3 regions of the Streptomyces sp. KPB2 genome follow, and region 1 is predicted to be linked to each of the others. Evidence: riboswitches for the same ligand, from Rfam matches in the RefSeq annotation. Region 1 holds a riboswitch; each other region holds the start of a gene.

Region 1 (6,001 bases):
GATCGACCCCTCCGACGCACGGCTCGCGGGCGCGACCGTGTACAGCAGCCTCGAACCCTGTGCCCGCCGGGCCTCCCGGCCCGCGCCCTGTGCCCGGCTGATCCTCGACGCCGGGGTGCGCCGGGTCGTCACGGCCTGGCGGGAGCCGGACACCTTCGTGGCGGGTGCGGACGGGAGCGGGGTGCTCGCCGCGCGAGGCGTCGCCGTCGTCGTACTGCCCGAGTACGAGGAGGCGGCCAAGGCGCCGAACCGCCATCTGGAGCGGTAGGGAGCCGGCGGCGGAGATACCGATGTGCATTCCGGTCCCGGGATGACGTACAGTGGTGAACACAACGACGCGGGGTGGAGCAGCTCGGTAGCTCGCTGGGCTCATAACCCAGAGGTCGCAGGTTCAAATCCTGTCCCCGCTACTGAAGGCCGAGGGCCGGAATCCGAAAGGGTTCCGGCCCTCGGTGCGTCTCGGGACGCACCGAGGGCGTCCCGTATCCCCGTGTCATCCGGTCGGCCCCTCACCGCTCGCCGCCCGCCCCCGCTCCCGGAAACCTGGACTCCTGGACGGTGAGCGGCGCGCGGACGCGCGGGGTGGCGGGAGACGAGTGGTGCGGCCAGGTGACGTGGACGACGAGGGAGCGGCCGCCAGAGCCGGTGGCCGGCTCCCCGGCGATCCCGTTCCCGACCCGGGCCTCGGGGACGAGGAGCCGCCCGCCGGGCCGCCGCCGCGCAGCCGGACCGCGTACGGGCGCGCCTTCGTGCACGCGCTCCCCGTGCTGCTGATCGTCGTCGCCATCCTGTACGACATCCTCACCCCGAGGTACTTCACCGCCGGCCCCCTCTACACGGCCGCGCCCCTGATCGCCGCCCCGCTCTACTCGCGGCGCGGCACGGCGCTCACCGGTGTCGCCGTGGTCGTCTCGGTCATCGGGCTGCAGCTGGGCAAGGGCGTCATCCACTACGTCGACTCCCTCACCGAGCTGATCACCATCGCGACGGTCGCCGTGCTCGCCGTCCTCGTGAACGGCATGGTGCGGCGCAGCAGCGAGCGTCTCGTCTCCGTCCGCGAGATCGCCGAGGCCGCCCAGCGCGCCGTGCTGCCCGAACCCGCCGAGCGCATCGCGGGTTTCGAGATCGCCGTCTGCTACGAGGCCGCGCAGGCCGACGCGTTCATCGGCGGCGACCTGTACGCGGTGCAGGACTCCGCCCGCGGCGTCCGGCTCATCGTCGGCGACGTGCGCGGCAAGGGCATGGGCGCGGTCGCCGCCGTCGCCGTCGTGATCGGAGCGTTCCGGGAGGCCGCCGAGCAGGAGGCGACGCTGGAGGCGGTGGCGCAGCGGCTGGAGCGGGCGCTGGCGCGCGAGGGCACCCGGCGGGACGGACTGGACGCCTTCGAGGGTTTCACCACCGCCGTCCTCGCCGAACTCCCGCACGGCGACGGGACCGTACGCATCGTCAACCGCGGCCATCCGCCGCCCCTGCTGCTCTACGCCGACGGCACCCTGGGCGCCCTGCCCGCCCGCGAGTCGGCGCTGCCGCTCGGCATGGGCGAGCTGGGCGTCTGGCCCGACCGGGCGGAGGAGGCCGCCTTCCCCGGTGGGGCCACTCTGCTGCTGTACACCGACGGGCTGACCGAAGCCCGGGACGCCGGAGGCGAGTTCTACGATCCGCAGACGCGGCTGGCCGGCCGCGTCTTCCGGCATCCGGCGACCCTGCTCGACACCCTCGCCGAGGACGTGCGCCGGCACTCCGGGGGCGGCATGGCGGACGACATGGCGCTGCTGGCCGTACGGCGCCCCGGGCACGACGACCATGATCATTGTCACGAGCCGTGACAGCGCGACCCCCCTCCGCATAACAACTGATACACCGTCAGAAGAAAGTGGCGCGAAGGGGAATACTGAGAGCGAGTCAACTCGTCCGGATTTCACCGGTCATGAGGGGTGCGTCCCGGCCGTTTCCGTTAATGATCAAGCGGAACGGCTTGGAATCCGAGCCTCGCGTCTATTAACGTTCGATAACGCAGCGCGGTCGTCCCAGCCGTCACAGAAGGCGGCTCCGTGCGCACGCGCCGAATCCCGCAAGGGAACCGGGGAACCACCACATTGGGGTGAATCGGGCGTATGACGCCGTGGAAACGCGGTCGGCACACACCCGTAGGAGACCTTCCTGCTCCGAACCCGTCAGCTAACCCGGTAGGCGAGAAGGAAGGAAAGGAGTACGCCCACGTGGCGTCCAACCGGCCTGCCCCCGAGGCCCCGTTCGTGCCCACCGGGCACGGCACCGACACCTTCGGCTACGACGCCCCCCGCGCCGAAGAGGGCCCCTGGGAGGAGTGGAACCCCACCGCGGAGTCCATCCGCCCCGTGCGCGGCCGGCACCGCGTCGCCAAGCAGCGCGGCGGGCTCGCCCGCAGCTCCACCGTCCTCGGCGTCGGTGTCATAGCCGCAGTCGGCGCGGGCGGCATGGCCAGCGCGCAGACCGGCAAGCCGCCGGTGTCCATCTCCATGCCGGACCTGCCGAACGTCGGCTCGCTCATGCCCGGCGGCGACGAGGAGTCGGAGCCCGAGGGTTCCGCCACCCCGCTCAGCGGCATCACCCAGGCCGTCGCCGCGGACACCGGGGCGGACGCGGGTTCCGCCGGCGCCGGCGAGTCGCTGCGGGCCCGGATCATGGCGCAGGCCGAGCAGCAGCAGGCCCAGGTCGAGACCAAGGCCGCCGCCGAAGCGCAGGCCGCCGCCGAGAAGAAGGCCGCGGAAGCCGCCGCCAAGGCGGAGAAGGAGGCCGAGGAGAAGGCCGCCGCCGCCAAGAAGAAGGCGGAGGAGGAGGCCGCGAAGAAGGCCGAGGCCGAGCGGCTCGCCAAGCTGGCCAAGCAGTTCACGCTGCCGACCTCCTCGTACACGATCTCCTCCACCTTCAACCAGGCCGGCTCCCTGTGGGCCTCCGGTCACCACACCGGCCTCGACTTCGCCGCCCCCACGGGCACGCTGCTCAAGGCGGTGCACAGCGGCACCATCACGTCGGCCGGCTGGGACGGGTCGTACGGCTACAAGACCGTGCTCACCCTCGACGACGGCACCGAGCTCTGGTACGCGCACCAGTCCTCGATCAACGTCAGCGTCGGCCAGAAGGTCACCACCGGTGACGTCATCGGCCGCGTCGGCGCCACCGGCAACGTCACCGGTGCCCACCTCCACCTCGAGGTGCACACCGCCGACGGCTCCGGCATCGACCCGATGGCCTGGCTGCAGAGCAAGGGCCTCACCCCCTGAGGCTCCCTGAGCCTTCACGCTTCCCGCCCCGCTGAACCCCGGCGGTCCTGACGGCAACCCCCCGACGTCAGGGCTGCCGGTTCGCGGTCGTTTTGCGGGGTTTTTGCGTGCGTCCGGAATGGTCCGCTCCAGTACGGTCGTTGATCCTCCACATGACTTCTCTGCGCAAGCTCGGCTCCTCCGACCTCGAGGTCTTCCCCCTGGCCCTCGGCGGCAACGTCTTCGGCTGGACCGCGGACCAGGACACCTCCTTCGCCGTCCTCGACGCCTACACGGCGGCGGGCGGCAACTTCGTCGACACCGCCGACTCCTACTCCGCCTGGGTCGACGGCAACAGCGGTGGCGAGTCCGAGACCGTCCTCGGCAAGTGGCTCGCCTCCCGCGGCAACCGTGACGACGTCGTCCTCGCCACCAAGGTCAGCCAGCACCCCGAATACCCCGGCCTGTCCGCCGCGAACATCAAGGCCGCGGCCGACGCCTCGCTGCGCCGCCTGGGCACCGACCGGATCGACCTCTACTACACCCACTTCGACAAGCCCGAGGTGCCGGTCGAGGAGATCATCGGCGCCCTCGACGAGCTGGTGAGGGCCGGCAAGGTGCGGCACATCGCCGCCTCCAACATCTCCGCCGAGCGGCTCGCGGCGTCCCTGGAGTTCTCCGAGCGTGAGCGCCTGGCCCGGTACGTCGCTCTCCAGCCGCACTACAACCTGGTCTCCCGCGACACCTACGAGGGCGAACTGAGCGACCTCGCCGAGCGGGCCGGTCTCGCGGCGGTGCCGTACTACGCGCTCGCGGCCGGCTTCCTCACCGGCAAGTACCGGCCGGGCACCGCCGTGGACAGCCCGCGGGCGGGCGGCGCGGCCAAGCACCTGGAGACCGAGCGCGGGCGCCGGGTGCTCGCCGCCCTGGACGAGATCGCCGAGGCCCACGGCGTGCCCGTCGCCACGGTGGCCCTCGCCTGGCTGGCCGGCCGGCCGACGGTGGCGGCGCCGATCGCCTCCGCGCGCACGGTCGAGCAACTGCCCGCGCTGCTGGGCGTGGCCGAGCTGAACCTGACGCAGGACGAGGCGGAGCGGCTCACGCGGGCGTCCGCCTGAGCGGGGTGCGCGGACCCTACGGCCCGTAGGGGCGGGGCGGCGGGTACTGCGGCGTGCAGGGCAGCTGCGGGGTGGGCGGCGCGTACGGATGGTGCGACGGGGGCGGACCGTACGGCCCGTACGGGGCGGGCGCCGGCGCGGACCCGTACGGGCCGGGCACCCCGTACCCGTACACCCACGGCGGGACCGGCCGCGGCACCGGCGGTGCCGTGACCCGGGCCGCGTACTCCAGCGCCGGACGGGCCGCGCCCCGCAGCCGCCACAGGGCGTCCAGCAGCTCCCGCTCGCGTACGGCGAAGTCGGCGCCCGCCCTGCCCCGGCGCCCGCGCTGCCGCAGGAACGCCACCGAGGTCGCGCAGGCCTCGTACCGCGCCACCGCCCGCGCCCCCTGCTTCCCGGCGTGCCGGCGGGCGTACTGCCGGGCGACGCGGCGGGCCCGCATCGAGCCGAGCGCGTACGGCTCCGCGGGCGTCAGCCACCCGGCGACGACGTACGCGGGCAGCTCGGCCCGTACGGTGCCCAGTTCGCGCTGCCGGGTCCAGATCACCAGCCAGGTCAGCAGGCCGAACGACGGCACCATGAACGCCGCGTACACCGCGAAGAAGCCGTACTCGCCGAACGCGGCCGAGCCGTTCCACAGGGCGTGCATGCCCATCGCGAGCAGCAGTCCGCCGAGGGGCAGCAGGGACCGGCGCAGGCGGTGCCGGCCCGCGGAGAGGGCGGCGATGCCGAAACCGATGCCGGTGAGCACGGTGAACAGCGGGTGCGCGAACGGCGACATCACGACGCGGACGAAGAAGGTCGCCGCGGTGACGGAGGCGATGCCGCTGTCGCCGGTCAACTGGTCGGTGCCGAAGGCGGTGCCCAGATAGAGGATGTTCTCGGTGAAGGCGAAGCCGGTGGCGGTGACCCCGGCGACGACCACGCCGTCGACGAGGCCGGTGAAGTCCCGTCGGCGGAAGAGGAAGACCAGGAGGACGGCGGCGGCCTTGGCCGACTCCTCGACGACCGGGGCTATCACCGTGGCGCCCCAGGTGTCCGCGCCGGTCGGGTCGGCGGTCGCGGTCGCTATCCACCGGGTCGCGAAGCTGTTGGCGACGATCGCTATCAGCGCCGCCGCGCAGGCACCCCAGGCGAAACAGAACAGCAGGTTCCGCCAGGGGCCGGGGTCGACCCGGTCCAGCCAGCGGAACGCGGCTATGAGCAGCGGTACGGGCAGGACGGCGAGACCGAGTCCCACCAGGAACCCCTGTGTGCCGGTCTGTTCGCGCACCAGGGCGAGGATCACCAGGCCGGAGAGCGCCAGCAGGGTGATCAGCGCGGCGTAGCGGACCCAGGGGCGCTGCCACCAGTGCGTATGCCGGTGCACGGGGGTCGGATACGGGGGACAGGTGGCCACGGCATGGACCCTAACCGGTGGGGGGCAGCTCCTTGTGCGGTACGCGGCGGAAGAGCAGGTCGTTCACCACATGTCCCTTGTCCAGTCCCTGCCCCTCGAAACGGGTCAGCGGCCGGTGCTCGGGACGCGGCGCGAATCCGCCGCCGGGCACGGTGTTCTCGAAGTCGGGGTGCGCGGTGAGCACCTCGAGCATCTGCTCGGCGTACGGCTCCCAGTCGGTGGCGCAGTGCAGCACCGCCCCC
Region 2 (6,001 bases), 2.3 Mb from region 1:
GCCGCACGTCCGGGGAGGTGTTGACGATCCCGAAGGCATTGGGCCCGATGATCCGCATGCCGTACGTGCGCGCCTGACGCACGAGGGCCCGCTGCCGCTCACGGCCTTCGGGGCCGCTGTCGGCGTACCCGGCGGAGATCACCACGAGGCCCTGCACGCCGTGCTCGCCGCACTCGGTGACGACGTCGGGGACGTGCGCGGCGGGCACGGTGACGACGGCGAGGTCGACGGGCCCGTCGATGTCGCGCACGGAACGGCACGCCGGAACCCCGTCCAGGGTCTTCTGCTCCTCGGGAAACGCCCTGTTCACGGCGTACAGGCGGCCCGTGTAGCCGGCGTCCCGGATGTTGTCGAGGATGCTGCGGCCGACGCCGCCCGGGGCGCGGCCGGTGCCGACGACCGCGACCGAGCCGGGCTGCAGCAGCCGCTGGACGGAACGGGCCTCCGCGCGCTGCTCGCGCCCGTACTGCACGGCGAGCGAGCGGTCGGTGGGTTCGAGACCGAATTCCAGGCGGACCACGCCGTCCTCGAAGCTCCGCTTCTGGGTGTATCCGGCGTCCATGAAGACTTTGATCATCTTGGTGTTGGCGGGCAGCACCTCGGCGGCGAAGCGGCGGATGCCGCGCTCGCGGGCGACGGCGGCGATGTGCTCCAGGAGGGCGGAGGCGACGCCGCGTCCCTGGTGGGCGTCCTGGACGAGGAAGGCGACCTCGGCCTCGTCGGCAGGTGCGGTGGCGGGTGTTCCGCCGGCGCCGATCCGGTCGTAGCGTACGGTGGCGATGAACTCGCCGCCGATGGTGGCCGCGAGTCCCACCCGGTCCACAAAGTCGTGGTGCGTGAAGCGGTGGACGTCCTTGGCGGACAGGCGAGGGTACGGCGCGAAGAAGCGGTAGTACTTCGACTCGTCGGAGACCTGCTCGTAGAAGCTGACCAGGCGCTCGGCGTCATCAACGGTGATGGGGCGGACGCGCGCGGTGCCGCCGTCGCGCAGCACCACGTCGGCTTCCCAGTGGGCGGGGTACTCGTGCCGGTCCGACGAGGTCTGCATGGGCCCCAGACTACGGCTCGCGTACGACAACGGCGCGGGGCAGTCTGTGGACAACGGAATCCCGGACCGAGGCCGCGGTCCGGGCACCGCACGGGACGGCACACGCGGTCGTCCCGGCTTGCTTCACGATGTGGGAAACTGGTCTAGACAACATGGTCTAGACAACTTCAACCCCTCTGAACACCTGAAGGGCAGCATCACATGGCTGAGCGCCGCGTCAACGTCGGCTGGGCCGAGGGTCTCCACGCCCGCCCCGCCTCCATCTTCGTCCGAGCCGCCACGGCCACAGGCGTCCCGGTGACGATCGCCAAGGCCGACGGGTCCCCCGTCAACGCGGCCTCCATGCTGGCCGTCCTCGGCCTCGGCGCCCAGGGTGGCGAGGAGATCGTCCTCGCCTCCGACGCCGAGGGCGCGGAGGCCGCCCTGGACCGGCTGGCGAAGCTGGTCGCCGAGGGGCTCGAGGAGCTTCCCGAGACCGTCTGACGGACAAAGGAACAGCAGCACCGAAAGGCCCGCCGGTACCACCGGACGGGCCTTTCTCCTTTTCCGTTCCGAGCGCTGGAAAAGCGGTCCGGAATTCCCCGCCCCTTTCTACGGCACTTGTGTTACTTCGGCAGCACCGCCGTGTTTACGGAATGTTGCGCATTCCTCACGCGCTCCGTCCGCCCGCTGCCGGAGGCGAACCGCAGCCGGTACGCCGATGTCGACCGCTCGGTGTGCAGCGTCATGAGCGCCCGGGCGCGTTCGCTGTCGCCCCGGGCCACCGCGTCGACGATCGCGCCGTGCTCCGCCCAGTGTTGCACGGGTCCGGCCGGGGCCTCCTGGACGTACATCCAGGCGATCTTGTGGCGCAGTTGCGTCAGGAGTGCGGCCAGGGAGGGGCTGCCCGCCGCCCGGGCGAGGGTCTCGTGGAACCAGCCGCCCAGCGGGCGCAGATCCTCCCCGTCGCTCTGCCCGGCCCGCTCCTGGCCCAGCCTGACCAGGCCGCGCAACACCCTGAGGTGGGCCTCGGTGCGCCGCCGGGCGGCCCGGGAGGCACCGAGCGGCTCCAGGAGAGCGCGGGTCTCCAGCAGGTCGGCGGCCTCCTGCTCGGTCGGTTCCGCGACGCAGGCGCCCGCGTGCCGCCGGGTCACCACGAAGCCCTCCGCCTCCAGCGTGCGCAGGGCCTCGCGCACGGGGACGCGCGAGACGCCGTAGCGGCGGGCGAGGATTTCCTCGGTGAGCCGGCTCCCGCGTCCGTGGACGCCGGCGACGATGTCGTCCCGGATCGCCGTACACACAGAATGCGCCGGAATACGCATGACCGACCTCCGCCTTGATCCCTGAAACGTCGACGATGGACGCATGTTCAGCGACTCTAGGCCAATCAAGCGAATATGGAATGCGAAAAGCCCCGACTCAAGGAGGCGGGGCTTTTCGGATGCGGCCGTCAGACGTTCACGCCGTGCGAGCGGAGGTAGGCGACGGGGTCCATGTCCGAGCCGTATTCGGGGCTCGTGCGGGCCTCGAAGTGCAGGTGCGGTCCGGTGACGTTGCCGGTGGCCCCGGAGAGGCCGATCTGCTGGCCGGGCTCCACCGACTGGCCGACCGAGACGCCGATGGAGGACAGGTGCCCGTACTGCGTGTACGTGCCGTCGTGCATCTTGATCACGACCTGGTTGCCGTACGCCCCGCCCCAGCCGGCCTCGACGACGGTGCCGACGCCCACTGCGTGCACGGTCGTGCCGCTGGAGGCGTGGAAGTCGATCCCGGTGTGGCTGCCGGAGGACCACAGGGAGCTGCCGGCCTGGTAGGCGGTGGAGACGTAGGAGGCCGTGATCGGCGCGACGAAGGTGTTGAGGCGCTTGCGCTCCGCCTCCCGGGCGGCGCGCTCCTTGGCCTCGCGCGCCTCCTTGGCCGCCTCGGCCGCCCGCTCGCGGGCCGCTTCCCGGGCCGCCTCGCGGGCGGCGGCGTCCACGGCCGCCTGCTTCTGGGCGACGGCCTGGGCGTCGATCTCGTCGGCTACGGAGTCGCCGATGGTGACGACCGGGGTGAGCCCGCTCTGCTCCACCTCGGGCTCGGCGGCGAGCGCCGGAGCCGCGAGGGTGCCGACGACGCCGGTGGTGGCGAGGGCCGCGACTCCCGCCGCGCGGGCGGTGGTGCGGTGCACCCGACTGGGACGGCGGTGCTTCCCGGTGGCGCGCGTGAACGCCATGTAGAGGCTTGTCCTTTCCTTCCCTCTCGCCTACCGGGTTAGCTGACGGGTTCGGAGGTGGAAGGTCTCCTACGGACCCCCTCGCTGCGCGCGCGGGCGTCCGATTCACCCCAGGGACTGCGTTGGGTCCCCGGCTCCCCTGGCTCGCGCCGTACGGGGACTCGGCGATGACTGTCCGGTGCCGCGGGTGCGGCGCACTGCCTGACGAACAGCCCGGAAGACGCTAAACGCGGCTGTGTTCAATCCTCAAACGCAACAGGCTTTTTGTAGCGCACGCCACAGGGCAGACGGGCAGCCACTCCCCCAATCCGGACATACGGCGGCCCTGGTGACACTCCGGTCACCAGGGCCGCCCCACGCGCGTGCCGCTACTCGGCCGCCACCACGGTGACTTCACCGATGCCGAGGGCCTCGACGGGCTCCTTGATCTGCGCCGCGTCGCCGACGAGGACCGTCACGAGGCGGTCCACCGGGAAGGCGTTCACGACCGCCGCCGTGGCCTCCACGGTGCCCGTGGCGGCGAGTTGACGGTAGAGCGTCGCCTGGAAGTCGTCGGGCAGGTGCTGCTCGACCTGGTCGGCGAGCGTGTCCGCCACGGCCGCCGCCGTCTCGTACTTGAGCGGCGCCACACCCACCAGGTTCTGCACGGCCACGTCGCGCTCGGCGTCGGTGAGCCCCTCCGCGGCGAGCTTGCGCAGCACCGTCCACAGGTCCTCCAGGGCGGGACCGGTGTTGGGGGTGTCGACGGAGCCGCTGATGGCGAGCATCGCGGCGCCCGTGCCGTCCGGCGCGGACCGCAGGACCTGGCCGAACGCCCGTACGCCGTAGGTGTATCCCTTCTCCTCGCGCAGGACGCGGTCCAGGCGCGAGGTGAGGGTGCCGCCGAGGCAGTACGTGCCGAGCACCTGGGCGGGCCACACGCGGTCGTGCCGGTCGGCTCCGGTGCGGCCGATCAGCAGCTGCGTCTGGACGGCGCCGGGACGGTCCACGATGACGACCCTGCCCCGGTCGTCGGCGGTCACCGGGGGCACGGGGCGCGGCTCGGCGGCCGAACCGGTCCACGCGCCCAGGGTGTCGCCGAGCAGCGCGTCCAGGTCGACGCCGGTGAGGTCGCCGACGACCACCGCGGTGGCGGTGGCGGGGCGGACGTGCCGCTCGTAGAAGGCGCGTACGGCGGCCGAGTCGACGGCCGCGACGGTCTCCTCGGTGCCCTGGCGCGGGCGCGACATGCGCGAGTCGGCCGGGAACAGCTCCTTGGAGAGTTCCTTCGCGGCCCGGCGGGAGGGGTTGGCCAGCTCGTGCGGGATCTCGTCGAGCCGGTTGCGCACCAGCCGTTCGACCTCGCCGTCCGCGAAGGCGGGCGCCCTGAGGGCGTCGGCGAGCAGGCCGAGCGCCTTGGCCAGGCGCGAGGCGGGCACCTCCAGGCTCAGTCGGACACCGGGGTGGTCGGCGTGCGCGTCCAGGGTGGCGCCGCAGCGCTCCAGCTCGGCGGCGAAGTCCTCGGCGGAGTGCTTGTCGGTGCCCTCGGAGAAGGCGCGCGCCATGATGGTGGCGACGCCGTCGAGACCGGCCGGCTCGGCGTCCAGGGGCGCGTCGAGGAGCACCTCGACGGCGACGACCTGCTGGCCGGGGCGGTGGCAGCGCAGCACGGTGAGCCCGTTGTCGAGGCTGCCGCGCTCGGGGGCCGGGAAGGCCCACGGCTTGGGCTCGCCGGCCTGCGGCTGTGCGTGGAAGTCCATGGTGGCGAGCTCGGTCACTTGGCCGCCTCCTCGTTCTCGTCGGTGGCGTCGGTCGGGTCGGCGTCGGTCTCGTCGGCCGGGGCGGTGGGCTCGTAGACGAGCACCGCGCGGTTGTCGGGACGCAGGCGGGCCTTGGCGACCTCCTGGACCTCCTCGGCGGTCACCTCCAGCACCCGCTGCACGGCGGTGAGGGCGAGCTGCGGGTCGCCGAACAGGACGGCGTACCGGCACAGTTCGTCGGCGCGGCCGGCGACCGTGCCCAGGCGGTCCAGCCACTCCCGCTCGAGCTGGGCCTGAGCGCGCTCCATCTCCTCGGCCGTGGGGCCCTCCTCGGCGAACCGGGCCAGCTCCTCGTCGACGGCGGTCTCGATGACCGGCACCTCGACGTCGCCCGACGTCTTCACGTCCAGCCACCCCAGGGAGGGGGCTCCGGCGAGGCGCAGCAGGCCGAACCCGGCGGCCACGGCCGTACGGTCGCGGCGCACCAGCCGGTTGTAGAGACGGGACGACTCGCCGCCGCCCAGGACGGTCAGGGCGAGGTCGGCCGCGTCGCACGCGCGCGTGCCGTCCTCGGGGAGGCGGTAGGCGGCCATCAGGGCGCGGGCCGGGACCTCCTCCTCGACGACCTCGCGCAGCTGCTCGCCCATGACGTCGGGCAGCGAACCGTCCCGGGGCGGCTGCTTGCCGTCGTGGGAGGCGATGGAGCCGAAGTACTTCTCGATCCAGGCCAGCGTCCGCTCGGGGTCGATGTCGCCGACGACCGACAGCACCGCGTTGTTCGGCGCGTAGTAGGTGCGGAAGAACGCGCGCGCGTCCTCCAGGGTCGCCGCGTCCAGGTCGGCCATCGAGCCGATCGGCGTGTGGTGGTAGGGGTGGCCCTCCGGGTAGGCGAGGGCGGTCAGCTTCTCGAAGGCCGTGCCGTAGGGAACGTTGTCGTAGCGCTGACGGCGTTCGTTCTTGACGACGTCGCGCTGGTTCTCCATGGACTCCTCGTCCAGGGCGGCCAGCAGGGAGCCCATG
Region 3 (6,001 bases), 3.3 Mb from region 1:
CTGCCCCGAGCCGGATGCCGCCGCGCTGCGGCTGACGGCGTTGCTGGACGGGCTGGCGGTGCAGCTCACGTCGTACACGGGCACGGTGTCGCGGGCCCGGGCACAGGAGTGGGTGGACGAGGCGCTGGCCCGGGAGCTGGGCCTGGAGCGGGCGGCCCTGATGCCCGCACGACGTTAGGGGCTGTCGTACGGGCACCGGGCGCCCGGTCCCGCCTCAGGCCACCGAGGCGATCCGCGTCTTGATGTCGTCCGGCGACAGCGTTCCCTTGGCCGTCACGTGGTCGCCCGACGACTCGCCGCGCAGCCGGCGTCCGATCCACGGGACCAGGTACTCGCGCGCCCAGTGCACGTCGTCGCGCCGCACGTCGAGCGTGCCGCGGGGCGGCAGGGGCGGCCAGGGCTGGTCGGGGTCGGCCGGGACGCGCAGGCCGAGGGCCTGTCCGGCGCGCAGCGCCACGCGGGTGTGGCCCTCCGGCGACAGGTGCAGCCGGTCGGCGTCCCACGCCCTGCGGTCCTGGACGCTGCGGAGCGACCACAGGTCGAGCACCGGGCAGCCGTAGCGGTCGGCGATGGCGCGCACGTGCCCGTTGTACGTGGCGATCTTGCCCCGCAGGTGCTTGAGGACGGGCACCCCGCGGGTGTCGAACCCGGTGGTCACCAGGACGGTGCCGGCCGCGGCGGTCAGCGCGGCCACCGCCAGTTCGAACCGCTCGGCGACCTCGTCGGGGTCGGTGCCGGGCCGGATGATGTCGTTGCCGCCCGCCGCGAAGGAGACCAGGTCCGGCGCGAGGGCGACGACCCTGGGGACCTGTTCCGCCACGATCTGGTCGAGGAGCCTGCCGCGCACGGCGAGGTTCGTGTACGTGAAGTCGCCCTCGGGGCGCCGGTCCGCGAGCAGTACGGCCAGTCGGTCGGCCCAGCCGACGAACGCCCCGTCGGGGCCGGGATCGCCGACGCCCTCGGTGAAGCTGTCCCCCACCGCCACGTACGACCCGATCACTGCTCTGCTGTCACTCTTCGAATCGTCTGCCACGTCGGCCCATGATTCACCTTGGAATGTGACCTACGCGACCGTAGGAAGGGGTTGACGGGCGGTGAGAAAGGCCACGCCTAAAGTGTTCGTCAATTCCGGAATACGCCGAGGTCCGGACACATCGAGGTCCGGACACCCCGAAGTCCGGACACGCCGAAGGCCGGACCCGGGGATCGGGGTCCGGCCTTCGGGGTGCGGAGGCCGCGCGGAACCGGTCGTCAGACGGAGACGCCGTGCGAGCGCAGGAACGCGAGCGGGTCGATGTCCGAGCCGTAGTCCGGCGTGGTGCGGATCTCGAAGTGCAGGTGCGGGCCGGTCACGTTGCCGGTGGCGCCGGAGAGGCCGACCTGCTGACCCGTCGTCACCGTCTGACCGGCGGAGACGGAGAGCGAGGAGAGGTGGGCGTACTGGGCGTAGTGGCCCTCGTCGAGCTTGATGACGACCTGGTTGCCGTACGCGCCGCCCCAGCCGGCGGAGACGACGGTGCCCGCGCCGACGGCCTTCAGCGAGGTGCCGGTCGGAACGACGAAGTCGGTACCGGTGTGGTAGCCGCTGGACCACATGCTGCCGGACTGGTGGTAGGGGGTGCCGACGGTGCCGCCCGCGACGGGGGAGGTGTAACCGCTGGTGGTGCCCGCGGACTGGGTCCCGGTGTCCGAGGACTCCGTGGACTCCGTGGCAGCGGTCTTCGCGGTGTCCGCCGACTTCTGGGCCGGCTTCTGCGACTGCGCGGAGGACGGCGCCGAGGACTTGGCGGCCTGGCCGGCGATCGAGAGCTCGAGGCCCGGGTGGATCAGCGACGGGTCGGAGCCGACGGCCTCGCGGTTGTCCGCGTAGAGCTTCTTCCAGCCGCCGTCGACGTGCTGCTCGTCGGCGATCTTCGAAAGGTAGTCACCGCTCTTCACGGTGTACGTGCGGGATTCCGCGTTCTTGTCGGAGCCGTTCGCGGCGGCCTTCTTGGCCGACGCCGGAACGGACTGCACGGCCTGCCCGGAAACGGAGTGCGCCGGGGCGGCATTGGCGGAGGCGGCACCCATCAGCGGGAGCGCGAGCGCGGCGCCACCGGTTCCGGCGACGGCGATGGTGCGGGTCAGGCGCATGGCCCTGGTACGGCGGTGCTTACCCTTCGCGGGCATGGCGAATTCCTCTCCGGCGCCTGCGAGGTGAGCTGTCGGGTGCGGGCTGGAGATGCCCGGCCGCGCCGAAACGCGGCTTTACCCCAAGCCGTTCCGGGAACCGGAACAGGCAGTTCTACCTGTGGGTCCCCCGCTCCTGCCGTGTACGGGTGGTGGATGAGTGCGGGCTCCGGTCGGCGGCAGGATTAGGCGTCCGTCCGGATCGGTGGTGAACGTAAGGGACCAAGACGCACAGGGACAAGCGAGAGGTTCCGGCGACAGCTGTTTCTATTGATCCATTACGGGAAAACCCGGTAACCCTGCGTCGATTTCCCTCGCACCGCTTTTCCTGAATTCCCTTGAGAACGGGCCGGATTACGTGAACATGACGGGCAACGCTCGGTCACGGATATGACGCTGCTCACGCGCCCCTTACCCACCTTCCGCCATTTCAGGGCCAGTTATCACCAATCCTCCAATTCGGACAGAAGGCCCTTTCCGGTCCGCAATACCCCTGCCGGAACGGCTTTCGCGCACCGGCCATGCCGTATCGTCGAATGGCGCCCGCCGGCGAGCAGCGGCGGCGGGGCGGAGTGGGAGGAGCCCCCGTGACGCAGCAGGTCCCGTCGACCGAACCCGAGCTGACCGGTGTGCGCAACTTCCGGGACGTGGGCGGACTGCCGACCGTGGACGGCCGGCGGGTGCGGCAGGGGGTGCTGTTCCGCAGCGGCCACCTGGCTCATGCCACCGGGGAGGACGCCGCGTTCCTCGCCTCGCTGGGCCTGCACACGATCTTCGACTTCCGCAACGCGGCCGACCAGAAGCTCGACGGCGCGGACGTCGAGCTGCCGGGCGTGCGCAATGTGAACCTGCCGCTGAGCGATCCGGCCGACGGCGCCGAGTTCTGGAAGATGGTCCGGGACGGAGACCTCGACCAGCTGCACGGGATCCTCGGCGACGGCAAGGGCGCCCGGCGCATGATCTCCTCCTACCGCGCGATGGTCACGGAGCGCACCTCGGAGCACTCCCGGATCCTGCACGCGCTCGCCGAGGACAGCGTCCCGGCGCTGATGCACTGCGCGGCCGGCAAGGACCGCGCCGGTCTGTCGATCGCGATCACCCTGCTCGCCCTGGGCGTCGAGCGCGAGGCCGTCGTCGAGGACTACCTGAAGTCGAACGCCGCGCACCGCCGCTACAAGGTGCGCCGCAGCAGCACCGCCGCCTCCGCCTACTCCCCCGAGGTCATGGAGCTGCTCAGCCCGCTGTTCGACGCGCGCGCCGAGTACCTGGCGGCGGCCTTCGAGACGATCGAGGAGACGTGGGGCGGAGTCGACGCCTATCTGGAGAAGGGGCTGGGGCTCGGCGCCGGGACCCGGGAGCGGCTGCGCGAGCGGATGGTGGACTGAGCCACCCGCTCGCGGACGGGCTACTTGGCGCCCACCTCGAACAGCAGGTAGAGGAAGCCGCCGAAGACGTGCCCCAGGGCGATGTAGATGACCAGGCGCACCCACAGGGCGCGCGGGAACTTGTCCTCGATGGCACTCATGGCGTCTCTCCAGGGGTCGGGCCGAGGCACAGCGCGGCCGTCGGGCTCTGCAGCAGGGTGTGGACGAAGAGCAGCTCGACCCCGTCGGGGTCCCGCGCCGCGATCCGGTGCGGGGTCATGGAGTCGAAGTGGGCACTGTCCCCGGCGGTGAGCCGGTGCTCGGTGTCCCCGAGGCGCAGCCGCAGCCGGCCCCTGAGGACGTGGAGCCACTCCTCCCCGGGGTGCACCCGCACGACGTCGCCCTGCGAGCCGTACGGCACCTCGACGCGCAGGGCCTGCATGCCCCGGCCCGGCGCTCCGGCCTGGTAGTACGTCCAGCCGCCCGCGCTCGTGGCCTCCATGTCGGCGGCGCGCACGACGGCGTCCCGGTCGGCCGCGGTCTCGCCCAACAGCTCGGCGACGGTCGTCCCGTAGATGCGGGCGAGGGCGAGCAGCATCGGCAGTGAGGGCTGGCGCTGCCCGGTCTCCAGGCGGGAGAGGTGGGCGGGCGACAGCCCCGCGGCGCGGGCCGCGGCCTCCAGGGTGAGGGCGGCCCGCCGCCGCAGCTCGCGCAGCTGCGGTGCGACGGCGGCGACCGTACCCTCGGCGGGGCCGGTCTCGGAGGAGCTCATGCCTCCATTCAGCCCGACTCTTGCCCCACAGGCAAATTTCTTGCCTCACAGGCAAAAGAGACGGTCAGCGGTTGGCCACCGCCTGCTTGACCAGGGTCTTCCCGAAGTCCCACATCAGTCCACCGCCATTGTGCGCGTCCTCCATCACCTCCGTGAAGGCGTCGACGAACCGGTCGGCGTCGTCGGTGTCGATGATCAGCGGCGGGATCAGCTTGATCACCTCCAGGTGGTCGCCGGACACCTGGGTCAGGATGCGGTGCCGCTGCAGCAGCGGCACGACCACCATCTGCGCGAACAGTCCCTTCCGCGCGGCCTGCAGCATCGTCCAGCGGCTGCGCAGTTTCAGGGAGCTGGGCCGGCCGAACTCGATGCCGATCATCAGTCCGCGGCCCCGGACGTCGGCGAGCAGTTCGTAGCGGTCCACCAGCGCGGCCAGCCGGGTCTTCAGCCGGTCCCCCACCGCGGCGGCGTTCGCGACGATCTCCTCGTTCTCCATCACCGACAGCACGGCGAGGCCGGCGGCCATGGCCTGCGCGTTGGACCCGAAGCTGGCCGAGTGGACCTGCACGCGGTCCATCGAGGAGTAGACCTTCTGGAAGATCCAGTCCTTGCCCAGGGTGGCTCCCACCGGCACGTATCCGCCGGACAGCGCCTTGGCGACGCAGACCAGGTCGGGTTCGACGCCGTCGTCGTGCTGGTAGGCGTAGAACTTGCCGGTACGGCCGAGGCCGGTCTGCACCTCGTCGGCGATCAGCAGCGCCTTGTGCCGGTGCAGCAGATCCTGTGCGGCGCGCAGGTAGCCGGGCGGTGCCTCGTGCACGCCCTTGCCCTGGACCGGCTCCACGATCAGCGCGGCCACGTCGCCCTTCTTCAGCTCCCGGGCCAGGGCGTCCAGGTCGCCGAGCGGGACGGCGGTGTCGGGCAGCAGCGGCGCGAAGCCCTTGCGGAACGAGTCCTCTCCATTGACGGAGAGGGAGCCGGTGGTCAGTCCGTGGAAGGCGTGGGAGCAGTACAGGATCCGCTGCCTGCCGGTCGCGTACCGGGCGAACTTCAACGCGGTCTCGACGGCCTCGGTGCCGCTGTTGCCGAAGAAGACGCGGTCCAGGTGGGGGCTGTAGGAGAGCAGCTTCTCCGCCAGCAGGCCGGGCAGCGGCGGGCAGTCGAAGCGGGTCAGGTCGGCGAGCGAGGCGTCGAGGACGTCGTGCAGCGCCTTGCGGACGACGGGGTGGTGGCGGCCCAGGCCCATGACGGCGAACCCGGCGAGCATGTCCAGGTAGTCGTTGCCGTCCGCGTCCCAGAAGTGCGCGCCCTCGGCCCGCTCGTAGACCTTGTCGAAGCCGATGGTGCGCAGCATGCGCGGCTGCTGGTGGTTGAGGTACTTGGCGTGCAGCTCGTACCGCTCGGCCCCGCGCTCGGCCAAGAGCGCGGCGAGGTCGAACTCCTTGGTCATTCAGTTCTCTCCTTGGGCTGGCATGACGATCCGTCCGTCGCCGGACATCCGCCCGTCGCCGGGCTGTTCCACCGCCGGTTCCCCGGCCCGTTCTCCGGCCGGTTCGGCGAGGGCCAGGCTCGCGGCGATCCGGCCGGCGACGTCGACCGGGGTGAGGCCGATGTCCGCGAGCACCTCGGCGCGCTTGGCGTGCGCGAGGAACTGCTCGGGGATGCCGAAGCGGCGTACGGGGACGTCGACCTCGGC

What was found. A riboswitch is a leader RNA that binds a small molecule or an ion and turns the genes downstream of it on or off. The one in region 1 is predicted to bind cyclic di-AMP.
Region 2: linked by a shared signal. The riboswitch ahead of D1J63_RS08955 (M23 family metallopeptidase) and the one ahead of D1J63_RS19455 (M23 family metallopeptidase) in region 1 are both predicted to bind cyclic di-AMP.
Region 3: linked by a shared signal. The riboswitch ahead of D1J63_RS04480 (M23 family metallopeptidase) and the one ahead of D1J63_RS19455 (M23 family metallopeptidase) in region 1 are both predicted to bind cyclic di-AMP.

The regions. Positions count from the first base shown of each region.
Region 1 covers NZ_CP034353.1:4,351,788-4,357,788, forward strand. Annotated here, with positions in the region: gene D1J63_RS19440 (dihydrofolate reductase family protein) at 1-268, shown strand, start outside; tRNA gene D1J63_RS19445 (tRNA-Met) at 337-410, shown strand; gene D1J63_RS19450 (PP2C family protein-serine/threonine phosphatase) at 615-1,826, shown strand; cyclic di-AMP (ydaO/yuaA leader) riboswitch at 2,051-2,208, shown strand; gene D1J63_RS19455 (M23 family metallopeptidase) at 2,220-3,263, shown strand; gene D1J63_RS19460 (aldo/keto reductase) at 3,416-4,360, shown strand; gene D1J63_RS19465 (PrsW family intramembrane metalloprotease) at 4,377-5,759, opposite strand; gene trmB (tRNA (guanosine(46)-N7)-methyltransferase TrmB) at 5,770-6,001, opposite strand, start outside.
Region 2 covers NZ_CP034353.1:2,081,213-2,087,213, forward strand. Annotated here, with positions in the region: gene D1J63_RS08935 (bifunctional GNAT family N-acetyltransferase/acetate--CoA ligase family protein) at 1-1,048, opposite strand, end outside; gene D1J63_RS08945 (HPr family phosphocarrier protein) at 1,250-1,531, shown strand; gene D1J63_RS08950 (GntR family transcriptional regulator) at 1,654-2,349, opposite strand; gene D1J63_RS08955 (M23 family metallopeptidase) at 2,478-3,242, opposite strand; cyclic di-AMP (ydaO/yuaA leader) riboswitch at 3,255-3,419, opposite strand; gene D1J63_RS08960 (pitrilysin family protein) at 3,611-4,999, opposite strand; gene D1J63_RS08965 (pitrilysin family protein) at 4,996-6,001, opposite strand, start outside.
Region 3 covers NZ_CP034353.1:1,006,897-1,012,897, forward strand. Annotated here, with positions in the region: gene D1J63_RS04470 (TetR/AcrR family transcriptional regulator) at 1-178, shown strand, start outside; gene D1J63_RS04475 (SGNH/GDSL hydrolase family protein) at 215-1,000, opposite strand; gene D1J63_RS04480 (M23 family metallopeptidase) at 1,252-2,169, opposite strand; cyclic di-AMP (ydaO/yuaA leader) riboswitch at 2,174-2,331, opposite strand; gene D1J63_RS04485 (tyrosine-protein phosphatase) at 2,757-3,554, shown strand; gene D1J63_RS04490 (DUF6126 family protein) at 3,575-3,694, opposite strand; gene D1J63_RS04495 (XRE family transcriptional regulator) at 3,691-4,305, opposite strand; gene D1J63_RS04500 (aspartate aminotransferase family protein) at 4,370-5,755, opposite strand; gene dxs (1-deoxy-D-xylulose-5-phosphate synthase) at 5,756-6,001, opposite strand, start outside.